2 regions of the Candidatus Accumulibacter necessarius genome follow, and region 2 is predicted to be linked to the other one. Evidence: riboswitches for the same ligand, from Rfam matches in the RefSeq annotation. Region 2 holds a riboswitch; the other holds the start of a gene.
The links. Region 2 has a riboswitch for glycine ahead of gcvT (glycine cleavage system aminomethyltransferase GcvT). Riboswitches for the same ligand answer to the same signal wherever they lie in the genome.

Region 1 (4,337 bases), on a different contig from region 2:
CGCTGCGACGATCCGAGGGCGATATCGGCACCCATTTCACCCGGTGAGCGGAGCAGCACCAGAGCCATCAGGTCCGAGGCCACGGCGACGACGCCACCGCGTGACTTGACGGCAGCGATCGGCCCGCTGAGGTCGCTGACTTCGCCCTCGTCATTCGGATACTGAAACAGCGCCCCGAACACCTCCTGCTGCGCCGCCTCTTCGGGCGCACCGAAGACCAGTTCAAAGTCGAAGAAGGAGGCGCGCGTCCGCAGTACGTCGATGGTTTGCGGGAAGCACGCGGCATCAACAAAGAACCGTTGCGACTTCGCCTTGCTGACCCGGCGTGCCATGCTCATCGCTTCGGCGGCGGCTGTCGCCTCGTCGAGCAGGGAAGCGTTGGCGAGTTCGAGGCCGGTCAGGTCGATCACCATCTGCTGGTAATTGAGCAGCGCCTCGAGGCGCCCCTGTGCGAGTTCCGCCTGGTACGGCGTGTAGGCGGTGTACCAGCCCGGGTTCTCAAGCACGTTGCGCAGAACCACGGTGGGGGTCAGGGTGTCGGCGTAGCCCATGCCGATCATCGAATGCTGCACGCGGTTGCGGCGGGCAATCGCCCGCAGCGCGGCCAGCGCTTCTCCCTCCGGGCGGGGCTCGGCAAGCGCCAGTGGCGCCGCCAGCCGGATTGCCGGCGGCACGGTCTGTTCGACCAGTTGCTCGAGGCTGCTCGCGTTGATACTTGCCAGCATGGCAGCGATTTCACTGGCGCTCGGGCCGATGTGGCGGTCAAGGAAATCGTCGCGCTGTTCGAGGGCGGCGAGCGAAGGGGACGAGGGTGAGGGCGAAAGGGGGGCAGGCATGGCGTCTTCCGGTAGCGCTTCCATTCGCCTAGGCGGCGTCAACGATCTGCCGGTAGGCGGCGGCATCGAGCAGGCCATCGAGGTCGCTGGCTGCCGCCGGCTTCATCCTGAACAGCCAGGCACCATAGGCGTCCTGATTGACCAGCTCGGGGGCATCGACCGCCGCCTGGTTGACCTCGATGACGGTTCCAGCGATCGGCGCGTAGACGTCGGCGGCTGCCTTGACCGATTCAACGACAGCGGCTTCCTGCTCGGCGGCGAGTGCGCGGCCAATATCCGGCAGTTCGATGAAAACCAGGTCGCCAAGCAATTCCTGGGCATGGTCGCTGATGCCGACGGTGACGGTGCCGTCCGCTTCGGCGCGGACCCATTCGTGACTTCTGGTGTACTTGAGGTCGGCGGGGATGTTCATCTTCTCTCCTGATAAATAAGATCAAGTCTGGCCATTTAATGCCATGAAATCAAACGAGGATGTTACCGTTTCTGACGAAAGAGGGTTTGACCACCCGGGCAGCGAGCCGCTTGTCGCGAACCGCCACCTGTACCGTGTCGCCGATCGCCGCGGCGAGCGGCAGGCGGGCGAGGGCGATCGATTGCTGCATCGTCGGCGAGAAGCTGCCACTGGTGATCTCGCCGTCGCCATGGGTCGTGTGTACCGCCTGGTGCGCTCGCAGCACGCCGCGGTCGAGCAGTACCAGGCCGAGAAACCGGACTTGCTGCGGCCGGGCGAGGAGGGCGGCCTTGCCGACGAAGTCGCGCGGTGATACGAGATCGACCGTCCAGGCCAGGCCGGCGTCGAGCGGCGAAACTGTTTCGTCCATATCCTGGCCGTAGAGATTCATGCCGGCCTCAAGGCGCAGCGTGTCGCGGGCGCCCAGCCCACAAGGCCGCACACCCGCTGCAGCGAGTGCCTGCCAGAGGCCGTCGGCCCGGGCGGCGGGCAGGGTGATCTCGTAGCCATCTTCACCCGTATAGCCGGTACTGGCGATGAAGTGGTCGCCGACGACGGCGGCAAAGAAGGGCTTCAGCGCTTCACTGGCTGCCCGGCATTCGGGCAGCACCTGCCACACCTTCTGGCGAGCATGCGGTCCCTGGACAGCGATCATCGCCAGCGCCCCGGCGCCCTCGCGGCGGGGCGTGATGTCTACCGCAAGCTGCCACTCGTCGCGGCGGGCGGCCATCCAGTCCAGATCCTTCTCGGCGGTGCCGGCGTTGACCACCACCCGGTAGCTACGGTCGTCGAGGTAATACACGATCAGGTCATCGATCACCCCGCCGGCTTGGTTGAGCATGGCGCTGTACAGTGCCTTGCCGGGGACCTTCAGCCGCTCGACATTGTTGGCCAGCAGGCGACGGAGAAAAACACCGGCGTCGCGACCCGCCACATCAACGGCGCACATGTGCGAGACGTCGAACATGCCGGCGTCGCGGCGCACGGCGTGATGTTCCTCGATCTGTGAACCATAGTGCAGCGGCATCTCCCAGCCGCCGAAATCGACCATTCGGGCGCCGCTTCGGCGGTGGCAGGCATTGAGGACAGTTTTCTTCATCGTATCAATCCATAGGGAGCACTTGTTGGAGTGGATTCCAGAAACGGAAAAGGGGCGAACCCGATTAGAGTTCACCCCCCTGTCCATGTACCTGAGAGATTGTCGGGCGGCTACCCTCATTCGCAGCCGCTCTTGCCCCATCGGTGGGCGCTCCGCCAACAGCGTGCGCCGCTCTCCAGAGTTCATTGCACGAACGGTCCTTTTGCCTGAGCGTTTCCGGGTGGATTGCGCCGTCGGCGGCGACACTGTCGCCCTCTCCCATTCGCGACGCGACTATAACGCGCCGGGGGCTCGGCTCGCAAGGCAATCGTCGCTGGCGTCGGTCGTCGCGGTGCAGCGAAAGGGCATCGCCGGGCGGTGCGCAGCCCTTCAACTGTGCCTCGGGAGGCGGGATTCGGGGTCTTCAAGAGACATGCCTGGCCGCGGCGGCGGGGTCCCCCTCCGCGGCGCGGCCCCTGCCGCGGGGCTGCACTTCGCAGGGACTACAGGGGGCTAGGTGCTCCAGGGGGCAACAGAGCCTCGCTTCGCGAGAGCGAGGTGGTCGACCGGGAGCGGGTGGGCCATGTGTGGGGTGTCGGTTTTTTTTACACTTGAGTTATCTTGAACGATTCGTGAATTATTAAACACTTGGTTTCATGGAACATTCCTTTTTGGGCACGAATATTGCTACTTTTTCGCTGAGTCAGGTTTTGTTGAGGACGCACGGATGTTGCTTTCCGGGTTTCCGAAAGCCAAGACTTGTGAAGCCCATTAAAACCCTCATCAACCGGTCTGCGAAACGGACTGGTGATTGACGTGAAGGAGTTCTCAATGAATCTACTATCTAGCAAGACAAGAATCGCTTTGGCGGTGCTGGCGATGACCGCTTCGGCCGGCGCGTCGGCTAATTTCGTGGGTGTGAATATGGTGGTGACCGGCATTGCCGGTGGTAACAACAACATTCTCTGGAGCAACGTCGGGGGTGTGCTTTACCCCTCGCAAAACCCGAATAAGGCACAGGCGCAGGGCGCACTTGATGATCCAGCGCCCGGCAGTAACGTCGAGCTCGGAAAGTTCGGCTCGGGTGGCGCGATGGCGGGCACGGTCAACGGCAAGCCTATCGAGCTGAGTGGGCTTGAAATTGGTGACTGGAATACCACCGGACTTGATCGACGGTATATTCAGGCTGCGGCAGTGGCGAATCTTGGCCGATCGTTGACCGCTGGCGAATTGGCAGATGCACTCAAGGCTTTCTACCTGCCGTCACTTCCCGGTGGCTTCGCACCTTGGCAATTGGTAAGTGATCCCAACATTTCTTACGTTTACATCGACGGGCACACGGTCAATATCGGCCTGGCCGGATTCCTTGACGCGGGGCCCATTCTCGAGGAGCTGTTCAAGCCAATCAAGCTGCCTCCGAAGGAAGGATATTATCAAGCAAGCGAAGTAGTCGAAGTGACTCTGGGCGGCAGCGTCCATGACTACCTCTTCGGTTTTTCGGCCACCAATTCCGGCGTTTATGCTGTCGGTAGCGACTTCATGGAGGTCAACGGGGTTCGCATCCCTGTGCCGTTCGAGTTGCGTTCGTACTCCGGCAACTACAACGTGCAGATCCCCGAACCCGAATCGCTGGCGCTGCTGGGCATCGGTCTCGTCGGTCTGTTCCTCGGCCGTCGCCGTCGGGTCTGAGCGAGCCTGAGAGTTCACCGGCGCGCAAGCGCCGTGAAGTTCCAAGAGCAGAGCCCGCAAGGGCTCTGCTTGTGTCGAGCGTGACCAGTGTCCGGGGCGGCGCTGAAGCCTTGACTGTGAATTGCGGAGGTGGCCGTGGATTTGGCCGTTTTGTTCGGCGTGTGTCTGCTGGTATCCGGTGTGGCGATCCGAGTAGGCATTGCGCTTGCCGGCTACCTCGGAATCATGGATCACCCTGGCGGGCACAAGCAGCACCAGGCGAGTACGCCGTTTGTCGGCGGCT
Region 2 (4,337 bases):
GTAGGCGCTCAGCGCATCGGCTGCCGAGGTCGACGCGCAGGGTGTCGAAGAAGTGCCTGGTGAGGACGGTGATTCCGGCACGCCGCAGCCTTCGGCGAGAATCGCGGCCAGGCGGTGGATGCGGCCGGCGATGCTGCGCAGGCCCTGCGGGCCGTGATAGACGGCATACATGCCGGCCATGTTGGCGAGCAGAACCTGCGACGGTGCAGATGTTCGAGTTGGCCTTTTCGCGCCGGATGTGCTGTTCGCGGGTCTGCAGCGCCATGCGCAGCGCCCGCTTGCCGCGGGCGTCGATCGAGACGCCGATGATGCGGCCGGCGACCGACGCTTGTGCTCGTCCCGGGTGGCAAAAAAGGCGGCGTGCGGACCCCCGAAACCGAGCGGGATGCCAAAACGCTGCGACGATCCGAGGGCGATATCGGCGCCCATTTCGCCCGGCGAGCGGAGCAGCACCAGCGCCATCAGATCCGAGGCGACGGCGACGACGCCGCCGCGTGATTTGACGGCAGCGATCGGTCCGCTGAGGTCGCTGACTTCGCCGTCGTCGTTCGGATACTGAAACAGCGCGCCGAAGACCTCCTGCTGCGCCGCCTCGTCCGGCGTGCCAAAGACCAGTTCAAAGCCGAAGAAGGCGGCGCGCGTCTGAGCACGTCGATGGTTTGCGGGAAGCAGGCCGGCGTCAACGAAGAACCGTTCGACTTCGACCTTGCTGACCCGGCGTGCCATGCTCATCGCTTCGGCGGCGGCGGTCGCCTCGTCGAGCAGCGAGGCGTTGGCCAGTTCGAGGCCGGTCAGGTCGATCACCATCTGCTGGTAGTTGAGCAGCGCCTCGAGGCGCCCCTGCGCGAGTTCTGCCTGGTACGGCGTGTAGGCGGTGTACCAGCCGGGGTTCTCAAGCACGTTGCGCAGTACCACGCCGGGGTCAGCGTGTCAGCGTAGCCCATGCCGATCATCGAGTGCTGCACGCGGTTGCGGCGGGCAATCGCCCGCAGCGCTGCCAGCGCTTCTCCTTCCGGGCGGGGCTCGGCGAGCGCCAGTGGCGCCGCCAGCCGAATCGCCGCCGGCACGGTCTGTTCGACGAGTTGCTCGAGGCTGCTCGCGCCGATGCTTGCCAGCATGGCAGTGATTTCACTGGCGTCGGGGCCGATGTGACGGTCAAGGAAATCGTCGCGCTGTTCGAGGGTGGCGAGCGACGGCAATGAGGGAGGGGACGAAAGGGGGGCAGGCATGGCGTCTTCCGGTAGCGCTTCCACTGGCCTAGGCGGCGTCAACGATTTGCTGGTAGGCGGCGGCATCGAGCAGGCCATCCAGGTCGCTGGCTGCGGCGGGCTTCATCCTGAACAGCCAGGCAGCATAGGCGTCCTGATTGACCAGTTCGGGGGCGTCGACCGCCGCCTGGTTGAGCTCGATGACGGTTCCCGTCAGCGGCGCGTAGACGTCGGCAGCCGCCTTGACCGATTCAACGACGGCGGCTTCCTGCTCGGCGGCGAGTTCGCGGCCGACCTCCGGCAATTCGATGAAAACCAGGTCGCCAAGCAGCTCCTGGGCATGATCGCTGATGCCGATGGTGACAGTGCCGTCCGCTTCGCGCGGACCCATTCGTGACTCCTGGTGTACTTGAGGTCGGCGGGGATGTTCATCTTCTCTCCTGATAAATAAGACCAAGTCTGGCCATTTAATGCCATGAAATCAAACGAGGATGTTGCCGTTTCTGACGAAAGCGGGTTTGACCACCCGGGCAGCGAGCCGTTTGTCGCGAATCGACACCTGGACCGTGTCGCCTATCGTCACGGCGAGTGGCAGGCGGGCGAGGGCGATCGATTGTTGCATCGTCGGGGAGAAGCTGCCACTGGTGATCTCACCGTTGCCATGGGTGGTGTGTACCGGTTGGTGGGCTCGCAGCACGCCGCGGTCGAGCAGCACCAGGCCGAGAAACTGGACTTGCTGCGGCCGGGCGAGGAGGGCGGCCTTGCCGACGAAGTCGCGCGGTGATACGAGATCGACCGTCCAGGCCAGGCCGGCGTCGAGCGGCGAAACTGTTTCGTCCATATCCTGGCCGTAGAGATTCATGCCGGCCTCAAGGCGCAGCGTGTCGCGGGCGCCCAGCCCACAAGGCCGCACACCCGCTGCAGCGAGTGCCTGCCAGAGGCCGTCGGCCCGGGCGGCGGGCAGGGTGATCTCGTAGCCATCTTCACCCGTATAGCCGGTACTGGCGATGAAGTGGTCGCCGACGACGGCGGCAAAGAAGGGCTTCAGCGCTTCACTGGCTGCCCGGCATTCGGGCAGCACCTGCCACACCTTCTGGCGAGCATGCGGTCCCTGGACAGCGATCATCGCCAGCGCCCCGGCGCCCTCGCGGCGGGGCGTGATGTCTACCGCAAGCTGCCACTCGTCGCGGCGGGCGGCCATCCAGTCCAGATCCTTCTCGGCGGTGCCGGCGTTGACCACCACCCGGTAGCTACGGTCGTCGAGGTAATACACGATCAGGTCATCGATCACCCCGCCGGCTTGGTTGAGCATGGCGCTGTACAGTGCCTTGCCGGGGACCTTCAGCCGCTCGACATTGTTGGCCAGCAGGCGACGGAGAAAAACACCGGCGTCGCGACCCGCCACATCAACGGCGCACATGTGCGAGACGTCGAACATGCCGGCGTCGCGGCGCACGGCGTGATGTTCCTCGATCTGTGAACCATAGTGCAGCGGCATCTCCCAGCCGCCGAAATCGACCATTCGGGCGCCGCTTCGGCGGTGGCAGGCATTGAGGACAGTTTTCTTCATCGTATCAATCCATAAGGAGCACTTGTTCGAGTGGATTCAAGAAACAGAAAAGGGGCGAACCCGAAACGAGTTCACCCCCCTGTCCATGTACCTGAGAGATTGTCGGGCGGCTACCCTCATTCGCAGCCGCTCTTGCCCCATCGGTGGGCGCTTCGCCAATAGCGTGCGCCGCTCTCCAGAGTTCATTGCACGAACGGTCCTTTTGCCTGAGCGTTTCCGGGTGGATTGCGCCGTCGGCGGCGACACTGTCGCCCTCTCCCATTCGCGGTGCGACTATAACGCGACGCGAGCCCGGCTCGCAAGGCAATCGTCGCTGGGGTGCGTCGCTACAGCGCAGCGAGGGGCGGTCGCCGGGCGGTGTCTGAAGGTTCAATTGTTGCCCCGGGGAGCCGGGCTCGGGTGCTTCAAGGGATACGCGTGGCTGCCGGGCCGGGGCGCTGCCTCAGCGGCGAGGTTCCTGCCGCGGGTGCTGCAACCCTCAGGGGCTTGAGGGGTCCACCTGCCGCAGGGAGGCATCAGAGCCTCGTCTTGCGAGTGCGAGGCGGTCGCCCTCGATCGCGTGGGCCAGGGGTGCGGTGTCGGTTTTTTTTACACTTGAGTTATCTTGAACGATTCGTGAATTATTAAACACTTGGTTTCATGGAACATTCCTTTTTGGGCACGAATATTGCTACTTTTTCACTGAGTCAGGTTTTGTTGAGGACGCACGGATGTTGCTTTCCGGGTTTCCGAAAGCCAAGACTTGTGAAGCCCATTAAAACCCTCATCAACCGGTCTGCGAAACGGACTGGTGATTGACGTGAAGGAGTTCTCAATGAATCTACTATCTAGCAAGACAAGAATCGCTTTGGCGGTGTTGGCAATGGCTGCTTCGGCCGGCGCGTCGGCCGCGCCGATTGGTATGCAGGTCACCGGAATCAGCAATACGTTTGCCGTTTATAACGCTGACGCTACAGGCGTGGGGCTACTCAGCCTCGGGGTATCTGACCTCGCGAATGCCCAAGCGGCCCTCAACGATGGTAACGGTGACGCCACGAAGCCCGGCGGCAACGTGGAACTCGGGAAGTACGGCGCGAAGCCAGTCGCGGTGATGACCGGTACGGTCGGTGGCAAGAACATCACACTGAGCGGCCTGGACAGCGATGACTGGACCGGTAACAACAATGCTCTGGCTTATCGCTACGTCGGCGGTGCGGCGGCTTCGATTAACCAGCCCTTGACTCAACAGCAGTTGGATTTTGCAGTAAACAGCTTCCTGACTGTTCCTGTGGGTACGCCTGTCACCAATCCGCTCGGCCTCAAGCCCTGGAACTTCGTCAGTGACCCCAATATTTCGTATGTCTACATTGACGGTCACACGGTCAATATCGGCCTGGCAGGTTTCTTCGACGCGTCGCAGGCCCTGGGGCAATTGTTTCCCGGCTTGGTGTTTCCCAAAGGGGCGCAAGTGAGCGAGGTCGTTGAGGTCACCTTGGGTAATGCCCATGAGTACCTGTTCGGGTTTTCTGCGACGAACTCCCTTGTTTTTACTAAAGATGGCTCGTATACAGGTAACTACA

Region 1: another riboswitch for glycine. It lies ahead of gcvT (glycine cleavage system aminomethyltransferase GcvT); the one in region 2 lies ahead of gcvT (glycine cleavage system aminomethyltransferase GcvT).

Annotation. Positions count from the first base shown of each region.
Region 1 covers NZ_JAZKUM010000007.1:293,368-297,704, forward strand. Annotated here, with positions in the region: gene gcvP (aminomethyl-transferring glycine dehydrogenase) at 1-836, opposite strand, end outside; gene gcvH (glycine cleavage system protein GcvH) at 865-1,248, opposite strand; gene gcvT (glycine cleavage system aminomethyltransferase GcvT) at 1,298-2,386, opposite strand; glycine riboswitch at 2,464-2,567, opposite strand; glycine riboswitch at 2,571-2,657, opposite strand; gene V5B44_RS19665 (NF038130 family PEP-CTERM protein) at 3,197-4,054, shown strand; gene V5B44_RS19670 (MraY family glycosyltransferase) at 4,190-4,337, shown strand, end outside.
Region 2 covers NZ_JAZKUM010000005.1:60,146-64,482, forward strand. Annotated here, with positions in the region: partial or broken gene gcvP (aminomethyl-transferring glycine dehydrogenase) at 1-1,229, opposite strand, end outside; partial or broken gene gcvH (glycine cleavage system protein GcvH) at 1,258-1,640, opposite strand; gene gcvT (glycine cleavage system aminomethyltransferase GcvT) at 1,690-2,778, opposite strand; glycine riboswitch at 2,856-2,959, opposite strand; glycine riboswitch at 2,963-3,049, opposite strand; gene V5B44_RS14160 (NF038130 family PEP-CTERM protein) at 3,593-4,337, shown strand, end outside.